Pseudoduganella dura: one gene and its partner. The protein of the gene in region 2 interacts with the protein of the main gene of each other region in a pairwise test. Links are inferred from orthologs where the notes say so. Each region holds a gene or a part of one and is shown on either strand. Other genes may lie near its edges. The genes, in order: epsG and minD.

The links.
Region 1: the proteins of minD (region 2) and epsG interact in binary tests that used the Bacillus subtilis proteins (3 or more experiments, as listed by UniProt). The link is inferred for Pseudoduganella dura from one-to-one orthologs.

The regions. Positions count from the first base shown.
Region 1 is NZ_WNWM01000002.1:1,384,973-1,395,819, forward strand. What follows is about bases 4,303-7,217. They hold epsG (chain length determinant protein tyrosine kinase EpsG), read right to left. Parts: upstream 6,241-7,217; coding sequence 5,365-6,240; downstream 4,303-5,364. Other genes in these bases: epsI (exosortase-associated protein EpsI, B-type), read right to left, coding at 4,303-4,475; xrtB (exosortase B), read right to left, coding at 4,472-5,359; epsF (chain length determinant protein EpsF), read right to left, coding at 6,257-7,217. Also shown: GJV26_RS06245 (beta-1,6-N-acetylglucosaminyltransferase), read right to left, coding at 1-511; GJV26_RS06250 (glycosyltransferase family A protein), read right to left, coding at 837-1,778; GJV26_RS06255 (lipopolysaccharide biosynthesis protein), read right to left, coding at 2,273-3,766; more of epsI, read right to left, coding at 3,798-4,302; more of epsF, read right to left, coding at 7,218-7,663; polysaccharide export protein EpsE, read right to left, coding at 7,698-8,438; GJV26_RS06285 (EpsD family peptidyl-prolyl cis-trans isomerase), read right to left, coding at 8,522-9,526; GJV26_RS06290 (undecaprenyl-phosphate glucose phosphotransferase), read right to left, coding at 9,731-10,847. UniProt on the Bacillus subtilis protein: May be involved in the regulation of capsular polysaccharide biosynthesis. Autophosphorylates in vitro. Phosphorylates and activates in vitro two UDP-glucose dehydrogenases, YwqF and TuaD, as well as the DNA-binding proteins Ssb and SsbB.
Region 2 is NZ_WNWM01000002.1:2,932,749-2,943,607, reverse strand. Bases 296-3,222 are described here. They hold minD (septum site-determining protein MinD), read right to left. Parts: upstream 2,204-3,222; coding sequence 1,388-2,203; downstream 296-1,387. Other genes in these bases: GJV26_RS12840 (RNA-guided endonuclease InsQ/TnpB family protein), read left to right, coding at 3,177-3,222; minC (septum site-determining protein MinC), read right to left, coding at 2,267-3,013; minE (cell division topological specificity factor MinE), read right to left, coding at 1,135-1,386; GJV26_RS12860 (hypothetical protein), read left to right, coding at 451-864. In the rest of the region: GJV26_RS12865 (response regulator transcription factor), read right to left, coding at 1-176; more of GJV26_RS12840, read left to right, coding at 3,223-4,289; metE (5-methyltetrahydropteroyltriglutamate--homocysteine S-methyltransferase), read right to left, coding at 4,370-6,781; GJV26_RS12830 (LysR family transcriptional regulator), read left to right, coding at 6,882-7,790; GJV26_RS12825 (phasin family protein), read left to right, coding at 7,885-8,361; GJV26_RS12820 (acetyl-CoA C-acetyltransferase), read left to right, coding at 8,423-9,601; phbB (acetoacetyl-CoA reductase), read left to right, coding at 9,675-10,415; GJV26_RS12810 (amino acid deaminase), read left to right, coding at 10,514-10,859. UniProt on the Bacillus subtilis protein: ATPase required for the correct placement of the division site. Cell division inhibitors MinC and MinD act in concert to form an inhibitor capable of blocking formation of the polar Z ring septums.

The DNA of each region.
Region 1 (10,847 bases), 1.6 Mb from region 2 along the record:
AGGGCTGCATGCCGTCGATGAATTTCCGGTCAGGCATGCGCGAGCAAATCTCCTTGACGATCCTGCCAGCCGCGCGCTGCAAGAAGCGAGTAGGCAACATGGCATATGCATCGTAGAAGCAATGTTTTCGAATCTTGTTGATCATAGCGGTCCCGTCCGCCAAAGCATAGAAGTTCATATAGCTGCGGCCCGGGTGACGGCCCAGAACTTCAAGAAGATGGCTATGCGAGTACAGGGGATAGTCGCGACCGCTGAGGAATATATAATAATCGTGAGCACCGGCCCGCACGGCCTGCTCCAGCAATCGCAGCATCGATTCGACTTGCGAATATCCGCCCCAGCTCACTTTTACCGGATTTGGCACGAAAGCGACCGGCACGCCGGGACATGCGGCAGCGAATGGTGCGGGATCGCTTTTTGCATCGATATGCGCATATATTGCCACGTCCTCCGCATGGACAGCAGCAACAAGCCGCCCGAAAAGTTCCGGCTGGTCGTGGGCCAGTATCATATAAGCAATCCGCATTATTTCCTCATTATTCAATTCATTCGCGGCCAGTGAAAATCAGCATGCCCGACAATGGCAATGCCGTGCCGTGCTGTCGGTGCCAGCGATGCAGGCGGGCGCGACGCTGCAAGCTGCGTATCCGGGCGCTTGACCATTTCGTCGTGGATACTGAACGGCAACTGTTATCGCAGGTCACGACGAAGGCGCAGCGCGAGATGCTCATGTCAAACGGGGTTAAAAAAGGTATGCATTCCGGTGGGGCCTGTACAACGCGACTGGACAAATACGAACGCTGCCAGAACTGATTTCCCGTGACAAGTGCCTCCTGCTAACCCGCCTGTGCTCTTCCGCCCCGCCATTTTCGGAACCGAAGTGCCATTTTTGGCGAAAATCCTGCCACCATCAGCAGGGAAATCAGCCAATGCTGGGAACATGCGCGCCAGCCGAGCCGTAATTGACGGAATGCCTCGGCGCGATCACCATACTCCAGGTACTCGCGTGCCAACGCGGAGCGGGAATCCCCCACCAGCCTTAATGCGGAACGACGTTGTTCCCCGGTCAGCTGCCCGCTCAATGCGCGCTGCTGCAGACGTTCAAAATAAGGCAACATGCCTTTGGGACGGAGCATCATCAAACTTCCGGGCACATCGATCCGATAGCCCACAAGCATTACCGAACAATAAAGGAGCGTGAATTTTTCGCTCAGACGGAACCATAAGTCCTGGTCCTCCCCATGGGATTCGCCCACCGGGAAACATGGCTGCATTGCCGCCAGCTGCATGCGCCGGATCGCCACTGAGTTGGTATGCACCCCCGGATGATGTTGGCGCAACAACTCGTAATAATTACTCTGCACTGAAACCGGCAAAGGCTGTGGTGGCCTGGACAAATCGCCCGGTACATATTCCAGAGCCCGGTGATAAGCACAACCAAAGAAAACAATCTCCGGATGTTCGGCTGCGAGCGCTGCAACAGTTTCCAGGTAATATGGTCCGTACCAATCGTCGGCATCGAGAAAAGTCACGATGTCGCCCGTAGCGGCATCGATACCGCGATTACGCGCCCGCGACACCCCGCCGTTGGGCTGCCTGATCAGTTTTACACGTTCATCGTCGATCGCACCTACGATGGAAGGTCCATCGTCGGTAGAGCCGTCATCGACGACAATTATCTCGAAATGCCGATAGGTTTGCCCCAGCACCGACTGGATAGTGTCATATACATATCTTCCCTTATTATACAAAGGGATAACAACGGAAAACGATAACATTATGAAAAACCTCTATTTCGCATAATTGACTTCCTGCTCCGGCGCGCGCATTGTGGGCGATTGGCAAACTGCATCCAGTCAGCACGAAAGTTAATAACAATCAGCAATTCTTCAATACGGAAGCCAGTCTGCGCCTATTAAGCAAATGCCAGGAACCCGCTTGTCCCCAATCCTCGTACCGGGTGCCGGATCGCCTTGGCGGCAAACCCGGGCGACAACTTCCCGCCACGTGCGGGCAGTGGAAAATCGACCTTGAACGCTGCAGCCGGCTGTCTGGCGGATGTCCGTCACCGGTGGCGGCGGGATTAACCGCCAGCCACGAAGCCTGTTTCGACAGCCTTGTCCCCGCCACTGCCGCCGGGAAGTGCAAGACGTATTGACCAGGGCTTTCCGTACTGTCGTGCTCCCGATGCAGGACTAATACAGGAGCCTCTGACCAGCGGCGCCGCATTGGCGGCAATGACAGTAACTACCATTTCCGCCATGGCAGTTTCTCACCCGCATTTAGAGCGTAAATAGCCGTCCAGCCGCGCAGGAACCGGGGGGCTGAACCGCCCGAGCAGCTCGATCACCGTACGGCCGAGTACATTTGGCCACGCGAGTACGAGGACCACTGGCAGCAGGGTTCCGCAAAGGGCTCCTGCGGCGAATTGCACTGCCGGGATCTCGCCCGCCGCCGCGCCCATTCCGCCCATGCAGCCGGCCGCGGTAACCGCCATTAACAGTGCCGCTCGCCATGCGATGCCCAGCAGGCTGGCAGCATCGGCCTTGACACGAAGGCAAGCCGTCGTGGCGATGACGAGGGCCCGCGCCAGCAGGGTACCGCTGGCAACGAATGCTACGGCTACCGGCCCCTGCCCGGCAAAAAGCCACAGTGCCACCCCTGCACCCAGCAGGACCGGCACCTGCAACAGGCTCTCAAGGTGCTTGCCGCCGGTATTCCACAGGATAGGCGTCGACAATCCCCAGCATACATAGGCCGGCATCGCAAGCGCCAGGATCGACAACACGGAGCCGGAGGTTTTCCATGCGGGGCCGTACATCGTTGCAATGAGCGGCGACGCAACGCACGACAGCAGCACGAACGCTGGCGCGATCAGGATCCACACACTGGCCTGCACCGACAGGTAGGCGGAACGCAAACGCCCGGGATCGTCTTGCAACTTTGCGCCGGTGGCAAGGAAAGCTGGCTGTAGCGCCGAGATGAACAAGGAGTTGGGTGTATTCGCCAGGTTATAACCCACCGTGTACAGCCCTACTGCATGCGCGTTCAGGAAGCGCCCCAGCAAGAAGCGATCAAGGTTGTTCAGGAACCAGTTGCACAGGTTGGTGAAGAATACGGTCACGCCGATCGAAGTCGACCGCCGCGCACCTTCGTACCACAGCAGCGGTTTGAGCGAATGCGGTGATTTGATGAAGGTCAACACCAGCGCAGATACCGATTGCGAAAGCCATGCGCCAACCAGTGCCCATACCCCTGCCCCCTGCCACGCCATCGTAACGCCGACGAGCAGATAGCCGATTACGTAGCTGGTGATCTGAATGATGTTCAACATACGAAAATCGAGCTTGCGGCGCAACAGATTGGTACCAGGCGTTACCAATGCACTTGAAATGCATGTCAAGCTCAGCCAGCGGATAATCTCCACCACGCGGGGCTCGTTGAAATACTTGGCAATCCATGGGGCCAGCGTGAACAGCAATACGGCCGATGCGATGCCTGACACCATCTGCCAGGTCACGGCAAACCGAATGTCCTCGTCGGTCAACGTCTTGTGCTGCACCAGCCCCCATGAAATGCCGAAATCGGCAAGAAAAGCGCTGAGGGTCAGGACCAGCAGCCCCATTGCGAACAGACCATAGCTTTCCGGCCCCAGCAGGCGGGCCAGGATCACCTGGGTCAGTATCTGGAGACCAAAGCGGATGACTGTTCCTACCGCCGCCCACTTGACGGCGGTAACGCTCTTCCGGTTGATATCGCTGCTCATTTGAAGCCACCTGCCTGCACAACTTTACCCATCAGAAAGTGCCGATCAAGCGCGTGCGCTCCTGCGGCGGCAGGCTGGCGATCAGCGAGCGAACGAAATCCTTGTGGATGCCGAACGCGCGCGTGGTGTCCGTATCGATCGTCGATACGCGCACCAGCATCCCATCCGGGATCGTGCCGGTCAGGCCGATGCGCAATTCCTGGATACGCTGGTCGATGCCACTGCGGGTGACCTTGTCGCCGATGGTGACCCAGTATGTGATCGGTTCGCTGCGCCCGCCAGCCACGGCAAGCAGGTTCCGCACGGGCAGCACGCCTTGCTGCAACTGCACCTCGGCAGGAACATTGCTGCGCACATCGAAGCCCTGGGCTGTATAGCACGTCTCGGGCTTGTGCAGACCCATCTGGTCGCTCTGGTCACCGCCATAGGCCATCGACAGCATCACCCGTGCGCCTTCGCGGTTGATATAAGTACGCGACAGCGTCTGGTTGTAGATGCGGTTCAGGCGCGCCTGCGTATCCGGGTCGACCTGCAGGGGAATCACCGTCGGATCGAGGCGCCATTCGCCGAAGGCTTGCGGGATCTGAGTTTCCAGATCGAACCGGGCGCGTTTATCCGCCATCTTGGCGGTAGGTGCCACGCCATAGGTAACGGCCGCAGTCGATGCCATCAACACGAACAGCACTGCGCTCAAGGTCATTCTTTTCATGCTTTTGCTCCATGCGGCGCGCGACGACGGACAAACCATTGCAACAGCGTATCGACGGAAAGGATCAGGATCAGCGCCGTTATGAACAGCACCATGCCGGCAAACCCGTGCAGGAAGCCCTGCCCCGCCTCGTCGCCCAGGTAATACGTGACCAGGGTCAGCACGATCACACGGATCACGTTGGCGGTGAAGGAGATCGGGATGATCAACAGCGCCAGCGTCAGGTTACGAAACCCCGAGGTATGCCGTACGACATTCAGGTAGAACAGGCCCAGCGCTTCCAGCGTCAGCAGGGTCTGCAGGCCGGCGCACGCATCGGCCACCAGCAACTGGTACTGGCCAATCTGCAGGATCACGCCGCTGCGGGCAATCGGCAACCCGGCCGAGTACAGGATGTGCTCCACCACGTACGAAACCGCCATCTTCATCGGCATTGTCAGGGCGCTGACCACCGGGCCCGGCAGCGGGACGAGGAACAGCATGAAGAAGAACGGGAACCACAGCACGCGCATTGCCGGTTTGCCGCGCGTGAGCAGCAGCAGACCCACCGAGAGCACCAGCAACGACAGGATTTCGAACGACAGGATATGCTGCGAGCGGCCGAGAACGTACAGTGGCAGCGAGATGGCGAGCAGTACCCAGCCGCTGGATGTGGGCTCGGCCGGCTTCGTCATCATCAGCGGCGTCTTGCGCCATATCAGCCACAGCGACAGCGCCAGGATGATCGGGCCATGCGCCTGTTCTTCCGTGGTCCAGGTGCCGGTAAACAGGCGGTAGAGCGTTGGACCCAGCAGGCACAGGAAGCCCGCGGCGATGGGCAGGAATTCCGGTGCCGGCTTGCGCCATACGGCCTGGTCTTCCTGCGCTGACAGTTTCTCGGCCATGTCCATCAGAAGCTCACCAGGACGGAACCAACGATCTTCACCCCATTTTGGGCCAGCTGATCGCTCAGCTTGATGACCTCGTTCAGGGGTGTGACATCCTTGCGGGAAACCAGCAAAACACCGCCGGCACGTGCGGCAACGGCAAGCGCATCCGATCCCGTGCCGCCCGCCGGCACGTCATACAGCACCACGTCGAAGCGGCTTTCCAGCTGCACGCCCAGCGCCGTGAAGCCGTCACGGCTCAACAATTCCTGCGGGTTCGGCGGCAGCGTGCCGGCACCGAGCACCGACAAATCGACGAACGACTCGATCCGCGTTACCGCGTTCAGATCGGCCCGGCCGGCCAGCACGTCCGACAACCCCTGCCGCTGCGCGAGGTTGAACACTTCATGCTGGCGCGGCTTGCGCAGGTTGGCGTCCACCAGCAGGGTCTGTTCACCCAGTTGCGAAAACACGACCGCCAAGTTGGCCGCGAACAGGCTTGCCCCATTCCCGGCCTGTGCGCTCATGATCACCAGCGATTTGTGACCCCGGGCAAACCAGCGCAGCATCAGCTGGCTGCGCACTGCGCGCAGTGCTTCCACCTGCGGGCTGAACGGGTTATAGGCAGCCACCAGTTGCGGCGAGTACTTGCCTTCACCCGGCTGCAGGTAGGGATAGTCGAACTGGCGTGCCAGCACCTGCTGGATATCGGCTTCCGTGACGAGGCCGAGGCGCTGCGCCGCCTCGCCGAAGCGGATACCCAGTTCCTTCTGCATGCGCAGCACGCGTTCTGCGCCTTCCGGCGTGATCTTGCCCGTCTCCAGCAACAGGCCACCGATGCTCGTCCCGGCATTTCGGGCCGGGGTAGCGGCGGCCAAGGGAATAGTTGCTTGGTTCATCACAATCTCCAACAAATCAGGTTAAACGCGGACGACGCGGCAGCAGGGATCCCAGGGCACCGGTACGGCGCTGGCTGGTCTTGTTCCACTCGATCGCGCCCAACAGCGGAATATCGAGCGAATCGGACAGGTCGCCCGCGGAACGTACGCGGCGATCCAGCAGTTCCAGCACGAAGGCAAGGCCAAAGCCGAGCAGGATGCCGAGGAATACGGACAGCAGCACATTGCGGAACACTTTCGGACCGTCCGGTTCGGTCGGCACGACCGCCGGGTTCAGGATGGCGATATCCGACTGTTCGGCCTGGCCCTCGATACGGGTCTGGGAACCGCGCTGCGACGACACATCGAATGCGCGCTGGGCATTTTCGACATCTCGCAACAGCACGTTCATTTCGTCCCGCGTGCGGTTCAGTTCCAGCACCTTGGCTTTTTGCGCCGCCAGTGCTTCGCGGATCTGCGCCTCGCGCTGGCTCAGCACCGTGGCATTGTTGCCGACGCTTTGCGACGTCAGGCGGATCTGTTCGTCGAGTTCGCGGCGCAGCTTGGCCACTTCGGCCTGTGCGCTCAGGTATTGCGGGTGATTGCGGCCCAGGCGCTGCCCTGCTTCGGCCAGTTTGCCTTCGGCGCCGCCCAGGGTCAGGCGCAGGTTCTGAATGACCGGGTTGCTCGCCACGTCCGGCGATGCCGCCATGCTGCCGCTGGCCATGCTCTTGCGCGAGCTGGCTTCCATCAACTGCGCCTGGGCCGCCACCAGCTGCGCGGACAGATCGTTCAGGCGATTCGACTCCACATCGAGGCGGTTGTCGACGCTGACGATGCCATGCTCCTGCTGATACTTCGACAGGCGGCTCTGCGCCTGTTCCACGTTGTCGCGCAACAGCTTGGTTTGCTGGTCGAAATAATGCGACGCGCGGCGCATCGGGTCGACTTTCAGCTGCACGGTGGCGCGCATGTATTCTTCCGCGAAGGCATTGGCCACGGCGGCGACGAATTGCGGCTCGGAGCCGCTGAAAGCCACATCGACCACGCTGCTCTCGCGCGACGGGGTCACGTCGAGCTTGCGCAACAGCAGGCCGGCAAGCCAGCTGTTGATCGAGCCGACGCCGCCCGTCGCTTCCTGGAACTGGGCCTGGACAGCCGGGCTGTTGGCCAGTTGCAGACGCTCGACCACACGGATCGCAACGTTCTTGCTGCCGATGATGTCGAGTTGCGTTGCCATGTAGGCGGGCAGCAGCTGGCCCGGCATCATCACGCCGGTCAACGGATCGACGCCCTTGTAGTTCAGCAGCAGGGTACTGCTGGCCTTGTAGGACTTCGGCAGCAGCAGGCTGACTGCGAGCGCGGCTAGAACGACCACCAGCAGTGTGCCGATGATCACTTTTTTGCGCGCCCAGAGGATCAGCAACAGTTGAGTGAGATTCATGAATACACCTTAAACTTGAGAAACGGAATCTGTGTCAGAACAGGCTTTCCTTGACATAAACGATGTCGTCGGTCTTCAACAGATCGTCGTGCTTGGCATCGATGACCTGGATCTTTCCTTCCGCATCGCGGCGCTTGATGCGCATGCCGCGTTCGGTGCCGCGTGGCGTCAGGCCACCGCCTACCGCCAGCGCCTGCAGCACGGTCATCGAACGCTCGAGCTTGAAGGCGCCCGGGCGCTGCACTTCACCGTAGATATAGAACCGTGGCGCGCGCTCGACATACAGGATGTCGTCGGCCGACAGCTCGACGTCGCGCTGCAGTTCGCCGGTGCGCAGCATCTCGACGATATCCAGGGTTTCCTTGGTCACGGCGCCGTTGCGCTTGCGGATCAGGGTCACGATATCGGAACCGTCGAGATTGGCGCCGCCGGCGAGGGCGAGCATGTCGAGCACGGTACGCTTGCCCTCGATCGGATAACGGCCAGGACGGTTGACCAGGCCCAGCACGGATACCTGCTGGCTGGACAGCGAAGTGACCAGGATCGTTACCTGCGGCTTGCGCAGGAACCCGCCGCTTTCCAGCAGGCCGGCGATCTTCTTCTCGGCTGCCGGAATTTCCAGGCCGCCCACCTGCACCGGCCCGATCAGCGGGAACGTCAGGATGCCGCTCTGGCCGATACGCGTCTCCACGTTCAGATCCGGACTGCCGTAGACGGAAATCCGCACCACGTCACCGGCACCCAGCGTTGCATCGGCGGCATTGGCCAAACCCATGGCAAAAGTCATCAACCCTGCCAAAACCCACATAACGATACGTTTCATATTAGTTTTCCCCGATTTCGTTGATATCGTGATGTTTATTTCAGACCAGCAACGCCCCGCGCGTTAACGTCCTCGGACGTTGCCGGGCTCGTTGCCGTCGCCGGCGCAGGGGCCGTGGCCGGTGCAGGAGCGGCGGCAGGCGCCGTTCCCGCCGCCGCTGCCGCCGCAGGCTTGGCTGGCTGGTTCATGTATTCGATCTTCGCCGTCGCGCGCAACTGCTTGATCGCCGCATCCGCGGCTTCCTTGTTCTTCTTGTTGAACAGGAACTGTTCGATCTGCGGACCGGCCTGTTCCAGTGCGATCGGCGCATCCTTCGTGTCGGCGATCGAAATGAGCAGGCTGCGCGTGCCTTCGCGAACGATGAACAACTGGCCCTTCGGCATCGCCAGCAGGCGCGTGCTCAATTCAGGCGGCAGTTCCGTCGTGCTGCGCACAAGCTGGGCGCGGGCGTACTTGACCTTGTTCTGGTCCAGGAAAACTGCCACTTCTTCCAGCGACTTGGAGGAATCGATGGCTTTCTTCACATCGTCGTTGAGGTCCGCGGTGGCGAGCACCAGCTGCCGCATGTCGAATTGCTTGCGGTTCGAGAACAGCTGCGGGTTCTGGGTGTAGTAGGCCTGAACCTCCTCCTTCGTGGGCCGCGCCACCGTGCCAACCCGCTTTTGCAGGTAAGCCTGGGCGATGATCGTCGCCTTGGCACGTTCGATGGCCTGCACGACCTTCGGATCGCGGTCCATCTTTTCCTTGACGGCTTCGCCCTGCAGCAGCTGTCGGTCGATCAGCGACTCGAGCAGCTGCTTGCGGGCAGCTTCCTGCTGAGCCACCTGTGGATTGACGCGCGTCAACTCCTCATTCAACTGCATGACGGTGACCTCTTCGCCATTCACGCTCGCCAGTGCCTGGCCCTGCTTTTTCTCGGCCTTTTCGCCACAGGCGGTCAATGCGGCGGCAGCCAGTACGAGCAGGCCGGCACGCAATACCTGGCGATGACGGAAGCGGCCATGGGAGGATGCCAGGCTGTGGTATTCAGATTGTTTCAAGAGATTTCTCCGGTTCCATGAGTTGCGCCGTGGCAGACAGCCGGGCAAGCGGTTCTGTAAATTTACAAGATATCAGATTAGAATCAATTTGACAACATATATTACTTATAGGCATCAGCCCAAAGTGGCTAGTATTGCAACATCTGGCATTGTATCGAATAACTTTCGCCAGTCGATTCAAATTAACGGTGCTTAAGGTTCGCTTCAGTGAGCGTTTTCCCGTGCCAGCACGACCTTCACGGTCTTCAGGATAATCCACAGGTCCAGCCATAGCGACCAATTGCGGAGGTAATCGAGGTCGTACCGGATGCGCGCTTCCATCTTGTCGAGTGTCTCGGTTTCACCACGGAAGCCGTTGACCTGCGCCCAGCCGGTGATGCCCGGCTTGGCCTTATGGCGCAACATGTATCCCTTGATCAGCTTGCGGTACTGCTCGTTGTGCGCGACCGCATGCGGGCGTGGGCCGACGATGCTCATCCGTCCCTGCAACACATTGATAAACTGCGGCAACTCGTCCAGCGAACTTTTGCGCAGGAAGGCGCCGACCTTCGTCACCCGCTGGTCATTCTTCTTGGCCTGCACGACGGCGGCGCCGTCTTCCGTCACCGTCATCGAGCGGAACTTGTAGACATAAATCTGTTCGCCATACAAGCCATAGCGGCGCTGGCGGAAAATCACCGGACCTGGCGAGCTCAACTTCACGGCGATCGCGATGGCCAGCATGATCGGCAACAGCAGCAACTGGATGACCAGGGCCAGCACGATATCGCTGGCCCGTTTCAGCAGGCTGTTAAAGCCCGTAAACGGCGTTTCGCAAATGGCAATGACCGGCATGCCGCCCACGTTGTCGAACCGGGCCTGCATCAGGTCGAACACATAAATGTCAGGCAGGAAATAGACCGACGCTGTCGTATCCTGCAGATCGTCCAGCAATTTGCGAATGCGCGGCTGCGCCGAAATCGGCTGGCTGACAAAGATCATCTTGATGTTGTTCTCGCGCACATAAGCAGCCACATCGCACATCTTGCCCAGGATCGGATGTTGCAGGTCGTGGGGGCGCCGGTCTTCCATGCGGTCGTCGAAAAATCCACGTACCTGCATGAAAAGATTCGGATAACGCTCGATCGTGCTCGCGAATTTGATGCCGACATCGTTGGCCCCGACGACCAGCACGGAACGCACCTCGCTGGCCTTGGCCGGATCCGAACCTACCTTGCGCACCGCCAGGTGGCTCACCAGCAGCATGAAGGGCGTGGCAATGAACCAGCCGAGCACCACGCGATCCTCGTAATGATACGCGAGCCCGCTCACGTTGCCGAGG
Region 2 (10,859 bases):
CCTCCCATATCGCTGACCTGCCAGTCGAAGATGAGCATGTCGTAGCTTTCCTTGCGCAGCTGACCGAGCAGGTCTTTGCCTGTTTGAAAAACATGGCAAATATGGCCAGCGGAAGTCAGCACCTGGGATATCAGGTCGGTCTGGCTCCGGTCATTATCGAGGACTACGATTCTCATCTTATCTGCGGGTTAAAACACGGAAGTAAGGCTTGGTCACTGCGAATATAACAGGATTTTCTGGCAGAGTTACCAAAATGACCAAGAGTTTCTTTATGGAAAAATCTTTTGTGCGATTCATACTGCCGGTAAACGGTACACTGGTTAAACGCGGTTATCAATGAACTTTTACATTTGGCAATTTTTTAGGAGACACATTCGTGGATGACGGCTGGGAATTGTTGCCTTCTTCGCCGGCCGACATCGCTAAGGTACGGGAGCACTGCGCCGGCTCGTGCGCCGGCGTGCCGCGTTGTCGGCCGGCGTGTCGGCGATCCCGATTCCCGGCGTCGATATCGTGTCGGACATGAAGTTGTTTACGCAACTGATCGACGAGATCAATACCGCGTTCGGCCTGACGCCCGGGCAGATCGAACGGATGCAGCCTAAATTCCGGATGATCGGCTACGAGGCGGCCGTCGGGGTGGGCGGCATGCTGGTGGGCAGGCTGATCACCCGCGACCTGGTGTTCAGGCTGCTGGCGAAAAGCGGGAAGAAGCTGGTGGCGAAGCAGGCGTCGAAGATCGTGCCGCTGGCGGGGCAGGTGGCGTCGGCCGCGATCGGTTTTTTCGCGTTCCGGCAGATCGGCTACCAGCACGTGGACGCCTGCGCGAAGGTGGCGGGGGAGTTGCTGGCGGCGAAGCGCTGATATATTGCTGGTGGATGGGATTAGTCTTGAAAAACGTGTCCAGCAAGACGCAAATGCCCTGTCATACCTGGGTATGGCAGGGCATTTGTGACGCAGCTGGGCGCGTTTTTCTCATGGCCAGGATCGTCGCCATGAATAAATCAGCGCCTCCCTATGAGAGGGCGCCGGGCGACAAGGCAGGCGCCAGGCAGCGCAAGCCGTTGATCCGGCAGCGAAACCTGGTCCGGATGTGGCCAGCGCTGCCGGGGTGGCTTGAAACGGGATGTGCCGTCAGGCGTCGGGCAGCACCACGTTTACATCGAGCACTTCCAGGTTGCCCTGGCGGTCCAGCGAAATCTTGATGTCGTCGGCGTTGACCTTGGTGTACTTGGAAATGACCTCGATCAGTTCCTTGTGCAGCGCCGGCAGGAAGTCGGGGCCGGTGCGCCCGTTGCGTTCGCGGGCGATGATGATCTGCAGCCGCTCCTTCGCGGCATTGGCCGTTTTCGGCTTGCTGGGGAACAGGAAAGATAGCAGCGCCATGTCACTTTGCTCCAAAGATGCGCTTGAACAGCCCCGGCTTTTCATAGTCGGTGAAGCGCAGCGGCCTGGTTTCGCCGAGGAAGCGGGCGATGACGTCTTCATAGGCTTCGGCCACGTCCGTACCCTTGAAGTGGATCGCAGGGTTGCCCTGGTTCGACGCATGCAGCACCTGTTCCGATTCCGGAATGATGCCGATCAGGGGGATGCGCAGGATTTCCTGCACGTCCGTATAGCTCAGCATTTCGCCCGCTTCCACGCGCTTGGGCGAGTAGCGCGTGATCAGCAGGTGTTCCTTGACAGGTTCGCCGCCGGACATGGCACGGCGCGACTTGGCCTGGATGATGCCGAGGATGCGGTCGGAATCGCGCACCGACGATACTTCCGGGTTCGTGACCACGATGGCTTCGTCGGCGAAGGTCAGCGCCATCAGGGCGCCGTGCTCGATGCCGGCGGGCGAATCGCAGATGATGTATTCGAAGCCCATCTCGATCATTTCGGCCAGCACGCGTTCCACGCCGTCTTCGGACAGCGCGTCCTTGTCGCGCGTCTGCGAGGCCGGCAGGATGAACAGGTTGTCGCAATGTTTGTCCTTGATCAGTGCCTGCGGCAGCGATGCCTCCTTGTTGATCACGTTGATCAGGTCGTAGACGACGCGGCGTTCGCAACCCATGATCAGGTCGAGGTTACGCAGGCCCACGTCGAAGTCGATCACCGCCGTCTTGTGGCCGCGCATCGCGAGGCCCGTGGAAAAGCTGGCGCTGGAAGTGGTCTTGCCGACACCGCCCTTGCCGGACGTTACAACAATAATTCTTGCCACGAATAATCCTTTTAATGTGAAAGCTCAGGCGCGGGGCGCGCACGCAATGCCTGAAGAATTGCCTTAATTGACAGATTGTATATCCAGACGGTCGCCGATGAGCCGGATTTGTGCCGGCTGGCGAGCCTGTTCTGGGGGGAATCCGTCCTCGAATGTGCGGTAGACACCGGCGATCGACACCAGTTCGGGCGACATCGACAGAGCGAAGATGCGTGCGCTCGGGTCGCCGGAGGCGCCGGCCAGCGCACGGCCGTTCAGCGTGTTGTAAACATGGATGCTGCCATCGGCAATGATCTCGGCGCCGTTGTTGACGACGGCCATCACGATCAGGTCGCCACCGCGCGCATAGATGCGCTGGCCGGCGCGAACCGGTGTATCGATGATGATCGTGCCCGAGTTGGCGGGCGCGGGCGCCGGGGCGGGCGTAAAGGCGGGCGCGGGTGCCGGCGCCGGAACCGCCACGGTGGCGGCTGCGCCGTTGTCGTCGCGCTTGCCGGTATCGAGCGACAGGCCGTGGGCCTGGATTTCTTCCACCATGTCCGCCCGGGCGTTACGCACGGCGACCGGATTCAGGCGGTATTTCTTCAGCAGCGCGATCGTGCCTGCCCAGTCGATCCGTTGCGAGCCCGGCGCCAGGTCGCCGACGTCGATGACGGCCAGGTCGCCCTCGAAGAAATCGGCCACGCCGCCCGTCATGCCCTTCAGGGCGGCGTCGAGGGCAATGCCGTCGGAGGTATGGAGGATCGCGGAGACGGCGACAACGGTGGAAATCTTGATTTCAATGGGCTTCTGGAACGGGCTTTTGGACATGACGACAGTAAAAAGTTCGGGCTGGCCCGGGCCCGAGCATTTTACCAGTTAGCGGGTAACGCTCTGTCCTTCAAGGCGGAAATGTCAAAGCGGGCATTCCTGGATTTTCATTGCGTTTTATTTATATCTTGCTACGCTGTATATGCATACAGCAAATGCCAATATGAAGACCTCCAATGTGCCTGCTGATGTCGTGCGTGTGCTCCGGCTTCGGCTGAAGGACAAGCACGCTCACGTCCTGCGTGCGAAGGCTTTTTGGGTGAATCAGTGCTGGAATTATTGTAACGAAACATCCCACAAGGTATGGCAGCGCGAGCGGCGGTTTTTGTCAGGGTATGACCTCGACAAAATGACCTCTGGCGCCAGCAAGGAAGGTGTCCCACTGCATTCTCAAACCATCCAGGCGATAGGCCAGGAATATGCCAGGCGACGCAAGCAGTTCAACAAGGTGAAGCTACGGTGGCGGAAATCAAGCGGTGCTCGCCGCTCCCTCGGCTGGATACCGTTCAAGGCGTCGGCGCTGCGTTATCGAAATGGCCAACTATGGATGTCGGGAATCGATCAGGCGCTCGGCCTTTGGGACAGCTATGGCCTGTCGAAATATCAATTGGGTGCTGGATCCTTTTCGGAGGATGCGCGCGGCCGCTGGTATATCAACATCAGTGTCAAGGTGGCGCGCGAGCCTCGATCGGCCGCAACGAATGCCGTCGGGATTGACCTGGGATTGAAGCATTTCGCCACGCTCTCAAACGGCGAGAAGATCGAGGCGCTGAAGCAGTACCGGCACCACGAAGCCAAGCTTGCGATGGCCCAGCGTGCAGGCAAGAAAAGGCTTGTCAAGACGATCCACGCGCGCATCGCGAACCAACGCAAGCACCAGCACCATGTGAGAAGTACCGAACTTGTCCAAAGGTTCGGTGCCATTTTCGTTGGCAATGTGAACGCATCCGCCCTGGCGAAGACCAGAATGGCGAAATCCGTTCTCGATGCCGGCTGGTCGCAATTCAGAGCCATGCTCAGGTACAAAAGCGATAGCGCTGGTGTATGGTTCGATGAGGTCGACGAAGCGTTTTCCACTCAAGACTGTTCTGTATGCGATGCACGTAGCGGACCGAAAGGGCTGAAAGATCTTGAAATAAGAGTATGGACGTGCGATCAGTGTGGCGCCCCTCACGACCGTGATGTAAACGCCGCAAGAAACATACTCCGTCGCGGACATGCGACGCTAGCTCCAGGAATCCCCCTCCTTACCGCGCACGCGGCAGCCCTTGGCTGAGGTGGGGGAGGATGTCAATGTCAAAAAACAATTATCGGTGAGGCATTTTCATGTGGCGGAACAGCCTCCCGGCCCTGCATTCATGCGGCTTGGACGGTACCGCCATTGCCTGCCGCGGCGTCCGATTCGATGCGCATCTGACGCGCCGCCCCGACCATGTTGCGCAGCGCCGCCTCGGTCTCGTTCCAGCTCCGGGTCTTCAGGCCGCAATCGGGGTTGACCCACAGCTGCTCCGGCGGGATCACCGAGCGCGCACGGCGCAGCAGCGCCAGCATCTCCTCGCGATCCGGCACGCGCGGCGAATGGATGTCGTAGACGCCGGGGCCGATGTCGTTCGGGTAGCGGAAGGTGCCGAAGCCATCGAGCAGTGCCATCGCCGAGCGGCTGGTCTCGATCGTGATGACGTCCGCATCGAGCGCGGCGATCTGCGGCAGGATGTCGTTGAACTCGGCGTAGCACATGTGGGTATGGATCTGCGTGCCGTCGCGCGCCACGGCGGCCGTGAGGCGGAACGCGCGCACCGCCCGGTCCAGGTAGGCGGCATGGCGCGCCTGCCGCAGCGGCAAGCCTTCGCGCAGCGCCGGCTCGTCGATCTGCACGATCGCGATACCGGCGTTCTGGAGATCGTCTACCTCGTCGCGCATTGCCAGCGCGATCTGGTCGGCGGTGTCGGCGCGCGGCTGGTCGTCGCGCACGAACGACCATTGCAGGATCGTGACCGGGCCGGTCAGCATGCCCTTCACCGGCTGCGCGGTCAGGCCTTGCGCGTAACGCGCCCAGCCGATGGTGATCGGCGCAGGGCGCGACACGTCGCCCCAGATCACGGGCGGCTTCACGCAACGCGAGCCGTAGGATTGCACCCAGCCGTTTCGCGTGAAGGCGAAGCCGGCCAGCTGCTCGCCGAAGTACTCGACCATGTCGTTGCGCTCGGCCTCGCCGTGCACCAGCACGTCCAGTCCCAGCGCTTCCTGCCGGCGGATCGCATGTTCGATCTCGGCGCGCATCGCCGCTTCATACGTTGCGGCGGCAAGCTCGCCGCGCCTGAACGCGGCACGGGCGGCGCGGATCGCCGGGGTTTGCGGGAACGAGCCGATGGTGGTGGTGGGGAAGGCTGGCAGGTTCAGCCTGGCGCCCTGCAGCAGCCGGCGTCCGGCAAAGGGCGACTTGCGCTGCGCGGCATTGTCCGGCAGCGCGGCCACGCGCGCCCGCACTGCCGCATCGTGCACGCGCGGGCTGGCGCGGCGGGTGGCGATCGCGGCGCGCGAGGCGGCCAGCGGCGCGGCCGCGGCTTCGGGATTGGCGATGGCAGTCTTCAGCAGGGCCAGTTCGTCCAGCTTTTCCCGGGCGAACGCCAGCCACGATGCCAGTTCCGGGTCCAGCGCCGTTTCCGGTTCCAGGCTGTAGGGCACGTGCAGCAGCGAACACGAGGTGGACAGCCACAACCGGCCGTTGCGCTTGTCCAGCACCGGCGCCAGCGTGGCCAGCGCGGCGTCGAGGTCGGTGCGCCAGATATTGCGGCCATCGACGATGCCGGCCGACAGCACCTTGTGCACGGGCAGCCAGTCGGCCACACTGGCCAGTTCGTGCGCGGCGCGCACGCCATCCACGTGCAGGCCGGCCACCGGCAGGCGACAGGCCAGCGACAGGTTTTCCTCCAGCGGCGAGAAGTACGTGGCCAGCAGCAGCGGCGCGCCGGCCTGGTTCAGCTGCCAGTAGGCGGTCTCGAACGCGCTGCGCCATGCCTGCGGCAGGTCGAGGCCGAGGATCGGTTCCTCGATCTGCACCCATGCCACGCCCTGTTCCTTCAACCGCGCCAGTACCTGGCCATAGACAGGTAGCAGGCGCGGCAGCAGGTGCTCCAGCAGATCGGGGCGCGACGAGCCGTCGGTGGCCTTGGCCAGCCACAGGAAGGTGAGCGGGCCGATCAGCGTGGCCTTGACGGCATGGCCCAGCGCGAGGGCCTCGGCGACTTCGTCGAACAGGCGTTCCGACGCCACCGAGAATGTGCTGCCGGCATGCAGTTCGGGCACCAGGTAGTGGTAGTTGGTGTCGAACCATTTCGTCATTTCCAGCGCCGGGCTGCCCTCGTCCCGGTCCGCGTGGCCATGGTGGCCGCCGCCGCACTGGCCGCCGCAGGTGCCGCCATCGGCGCCCGGGGCGGCAGCCGCGGCGCCGCCCGAGCGGCCGCGCGCCAGCGTGAAGTAGCGCGCCAGTGCCGGCTCGCTGCCATCGAAGCGGAAGCGCTCCGGCTCGCAGCCGAGCAGCGCTATATGGTTGGCCACGTGGTCGTAGAAGGCGAAGTCGCCGGCGGTCACGAAATCGAGGCCGGCGTCGCGCTGCAGCGCCCAGTGGCGTGCCCGCAGCGCGCGACCGACGGCTTCCAGTTCCGCGGCCGGCAGCTCGCCGCGCCAGTGGCGCTCCAGTGCCGTCTTCAGTTCGCGCTGGGCGCCGATGCGGGGAAAGCCGGGGATGTGCGTGTAAATGTTTTTCATGTCACAAGAATTAAATATTGGTGAAGTAGAGTGTGCGACAATGCCTTGCATAAGCCAAACGAAACATTTTGCGGTTTAACATGAAAAATATTCATTGACCATGCTGGAGATCCGCCATCTCCGCACCCTGTCCGCGCTGCGTTCGGCCGGCAGCCTGGTGCGCGCCGCCCAGTTGCTGAACCTCACGCAGTCCGCGCTGTCGCACCAGATCAAGCTGCTGGAAGACCGCTACGGCGGCCCGCTGTTCGAGCGCAAATCGGTACCGATCGGGTTCACCGCCACCGGTGCCCGGTTGCTGCGGCTGGCCGACACGCTGCTGCCGGAAATCGAGCAGGCCGAGCGCGACGTGGCGCGGCTGATGCAGGGCGACCAGGGCCAGCTGCGCGTGGCGCTCGAATGCCATACGTGTTTCGACTGGCTGATGCCGGTCATGGATGAATTCCGCAGGCGCTGGCCGGAAGTGGAAATCGACCTGGTCTCGGGCTTTCACAGCGAACCGGTCGAGCTGCTGCGCGCCGGCAACGCCGATCTCGTCATCGGTTCCGACTACAGCGCCCAGTACGCCACCTACCCGCTGTTCCGCTTCGAGATCCTGACGGTGATGGCGCAGAAGCACCGGCTGGCGAACCATCGCCGCCTGGCCGCCGCCGATTTCGAGGGCGAGACACTGATCACCTACCCGGTACCCGAGGAACGCATCGACCTGATCCGCGAAGTGCTGTGGCCGGCCGGAGTGCAGTACAGCCGCCGCACGGCCGAGCTGACGGTGGCGATCCTGCAGCTCGTGGCCAGCCGCCGCGGCATCGCGGCGCTGCCGAACTGGGCAATCAAGAACTACGTGGACTACGATTACGTGATCGCCAGGCCGGTCGGCGAAGCCGGGCTGTGGAGTGACCTGTACGTGTCGGTACCGGAAGCATTGCGGCAAAAAGCCTACGTGGCGGACTTCGTCAAGGTGATCCGCGAGCAGTGTGCCGCCTCGCTGGACGGCATTAAATTGCTCTCATGACGCAGAGTTTGATATTTATCAAACAACCAGTCACAGCCGCCAATTAGCATGAAAGCCTTTGCGTTACCTCAGCCGCTTCCGGAAAGGACGTTCTATGTTCATGCTGCCCAAGGATGTATCGACCCCATGGTCAACCGCGTTGCCAGCCCCATGGCCGAACGGGTTTGCCTCCGTGTTTTCCGCGGCATGGCCCGCTGCGCTGCCCGCGCAATTGCCCAACGCGTTGCCAACCGAGCTGTTCAATGCCACCCGCAGCCTGACCGAATCCCACCTGGCGGGCTGCAATGCGCTGCTGCAGGCGGCCGTCGACAGCGGCGCCAGCCTGTTCGGCCTGAGCGTGCATGCCGCCCAGGACGGGATCGCGGCCGCCAATGCGGCCTCGAGCCAGCTGCTGTTCGTGCGCGAAGTGCGCGACCTGGTCTGCCTGACCGCATCGCAATCGCAGCAAGCCGTGGAACGTGCTCAGCGGTATGGCCGCCAGGTAGCCGGCGTGGCCAACGAAGCCCACAGCCGCATAGGCGAGCTCAGCCGCGACTTTGCTGGTAGCTTGCCGCGCAACCCGATAGAATGAAAAGTAGTAGCGCTTCGACAACCCCTGCTGGCTTAGCTCGTCGGCACACTGGAGATAGTAAATGGAAGACGTAGTCATCGTTGCCGCGGCCCGTACCGCGGTCGGCAAATTCGGCGGCAGCCTGGCCAAGATTCCTGCGGCCGACCTGGGCGCGCACGTGATCAAGGGCCTGCTGGCGCAGACCGGCATCGATCCGAACCTGATCAACGAAGTCATCCTGGGCCAGGTGCTCACGGCCGGCGTGGGCCAGAACCCGGGCCGCCAGGCGGTCATCAAGGCCGGCCTGCCGAACGCGATTCCCGGCTACACCATCAACAAGGTGTGCGGCAGCGGCCTGAAGGCCACGTTCCTGGGCGCGCAGGCGATCAAGGCCGGCGATTCGGACATCATCATCGCCGGTGGCCAGGAAAACATGAGCGCCTCCCCGCACGTGCTGAACGGCTCGCGCGACGGCTTCCGCATGGGCGACGTGAAGATGACCGACACGATGATCGTCGATGGCCTGTGGGATGTATACAACCAGTACCACATGGGCATCACCGCCGAGAACGTGGCGAAGAAGTATGAAATCTCTCGCACCCAGCAGGACGAATTCGCGCTGCAGTCGCAGCTGAAGGCCGAAGCGGCGCAAAAGGCCGGCAAGTTCAAGGACGAGATCCTGCCGCTCGAGATTCCGCAGAAGAAGGGCACGATCGTGTTCGACAGCGACGAATACGTGAAGGCCGGTTCCACGATCGAAGGCCTGCAGGGCCTGCGTCCGGCGTTCAACAAGGAGGGTAGCGTTACCGCTGGTAATGCCTCCGGCATCAACGACGGCGCCGCCGCCGTGGTGCTGATGTCCGCCTCGAAGGCGAAGGAACTGGGCCTGAAGCCGCTGGCGCGCATCAAGGCTTACGCGTCGTCCGGCCTGGACCCGGCGTTCATGGGCATGGGCCCGGTACCGGCCAGCAAGCTGGCGCTGAAAAAGGCCGGCTGGTCGCCGCAAGACCTGGACCTGCTGGAAATCAATGAAGCATTCGCCGCGCAGGCGTGCGCCGTGAACCAGGAAATGGGCTGGGATACCAGCAAGATCAATGTGAACGGTGGCGCGATCGCCATCGGCCACCCGATCGGCGCCTCCGGCGCCCGCATCCTGGTGACGCTGCTGCACGAGATGGTGCGCCGCGATGCGAAGAAGGGCCTGGCCTCGCTGTGCATCGGCGGCGGCATGGGCGTGGCGCTGGCAGTCGAACGCGAGTAAGAGCTGGAAGAAGGGCCGCCGATGGCGGCCCTTCTGCTTCAAACGGAATTCGCTAACTAGAGGAGATAACAATATGGCACGAGTTGCATTGGTAACGGGCGGCATGGGTGGTCTGGGCGAAGCGATCTGCGTCAAATTGCTGGCACTGGGCTACAAGGTGGTAACCACGTATTCCCCGAACAATACGAAATACCAGGACTGGCTGGACAAGATGAAGGAGCAGGGTCACAACATTGCCGCCTATCCGGCCGACGTGGGCGACTACGATTCGGCGCAGGCCTGCGTGGCCGCGATCACGCGCGACATCGGCCCGGTGGACGTGCTGGTCAATAACGCCGGCATCACCCGTGACACGACGTTCAAGAAGATGGACAAGGTGAACTGGGATGCCGTGCTGCGCACCAACCTGGATTCCGTGTTCAACATGACGAAACCGGTAACCGACGGCATGACCGAGCGCGGCTGGGGCCGCATCATCAACATCTCGTCCGTCAACGGCCAGAAGGGCGCGTTCGGCCAGACCAACTATTCGGCCGCGAAGGCCGGCGTGCATGGCTTCACGAAGGCGCTGGCGCTGGAAGTGGCGCGCAAGGGCGTGACCGTCAACACGATCTCGCCGGGCTATATCGGTACCAAGATGGTCACCGAGATTCCGCAGGACGTGCTGGATTCGAAGATCCTGCCGCAGATCCCGATGGGCCGCCTTGGCAAGCCGGACGAAGTGGCCGGTCTGGTCGCCTACCTGTCGTCGGATGAAGCCGCCTTCGTGACCGGCGCCAATATCGCCATCAACGGCGGCCAGCACATGTCGTAAGCGCCTGGACCGCTTTTAGTCGGTCAAACCTGGGGACAGGCACGGTTCGGGGCGAATGCCCGGAACGGTGCCTGTCCCCGATTGCATCTGGAGAAGGAATGATCCTGCCCGACGGCGGCCTGCAACTGGCCGCGCTCGAAGAGCAAACACTGCAACCCGGCACGAAAGGCTTGCCGATCACGGAACCGCTGCGCCAGCACATGGTGGGCCTGCAGGGCTGGAACGTGCTCGATGCCGATACCAGCTTTCCGGTGGCCGTGCTGAAGACTTCCAGCCTGCTGCACAACCTCGACTGGATGCGCGGCTTTTGCGCGCGCTTCGATGCGGTGCTGGCCCCGCATGGCAAGACCACGATGAGCCCGCAGCTGTTCGGCGCCCAGCTGGCCAACGGCGCGTGGGGCATCACGCTGGCGACGGCATCGCAGGTGCTGGCCGCGGCGCGCT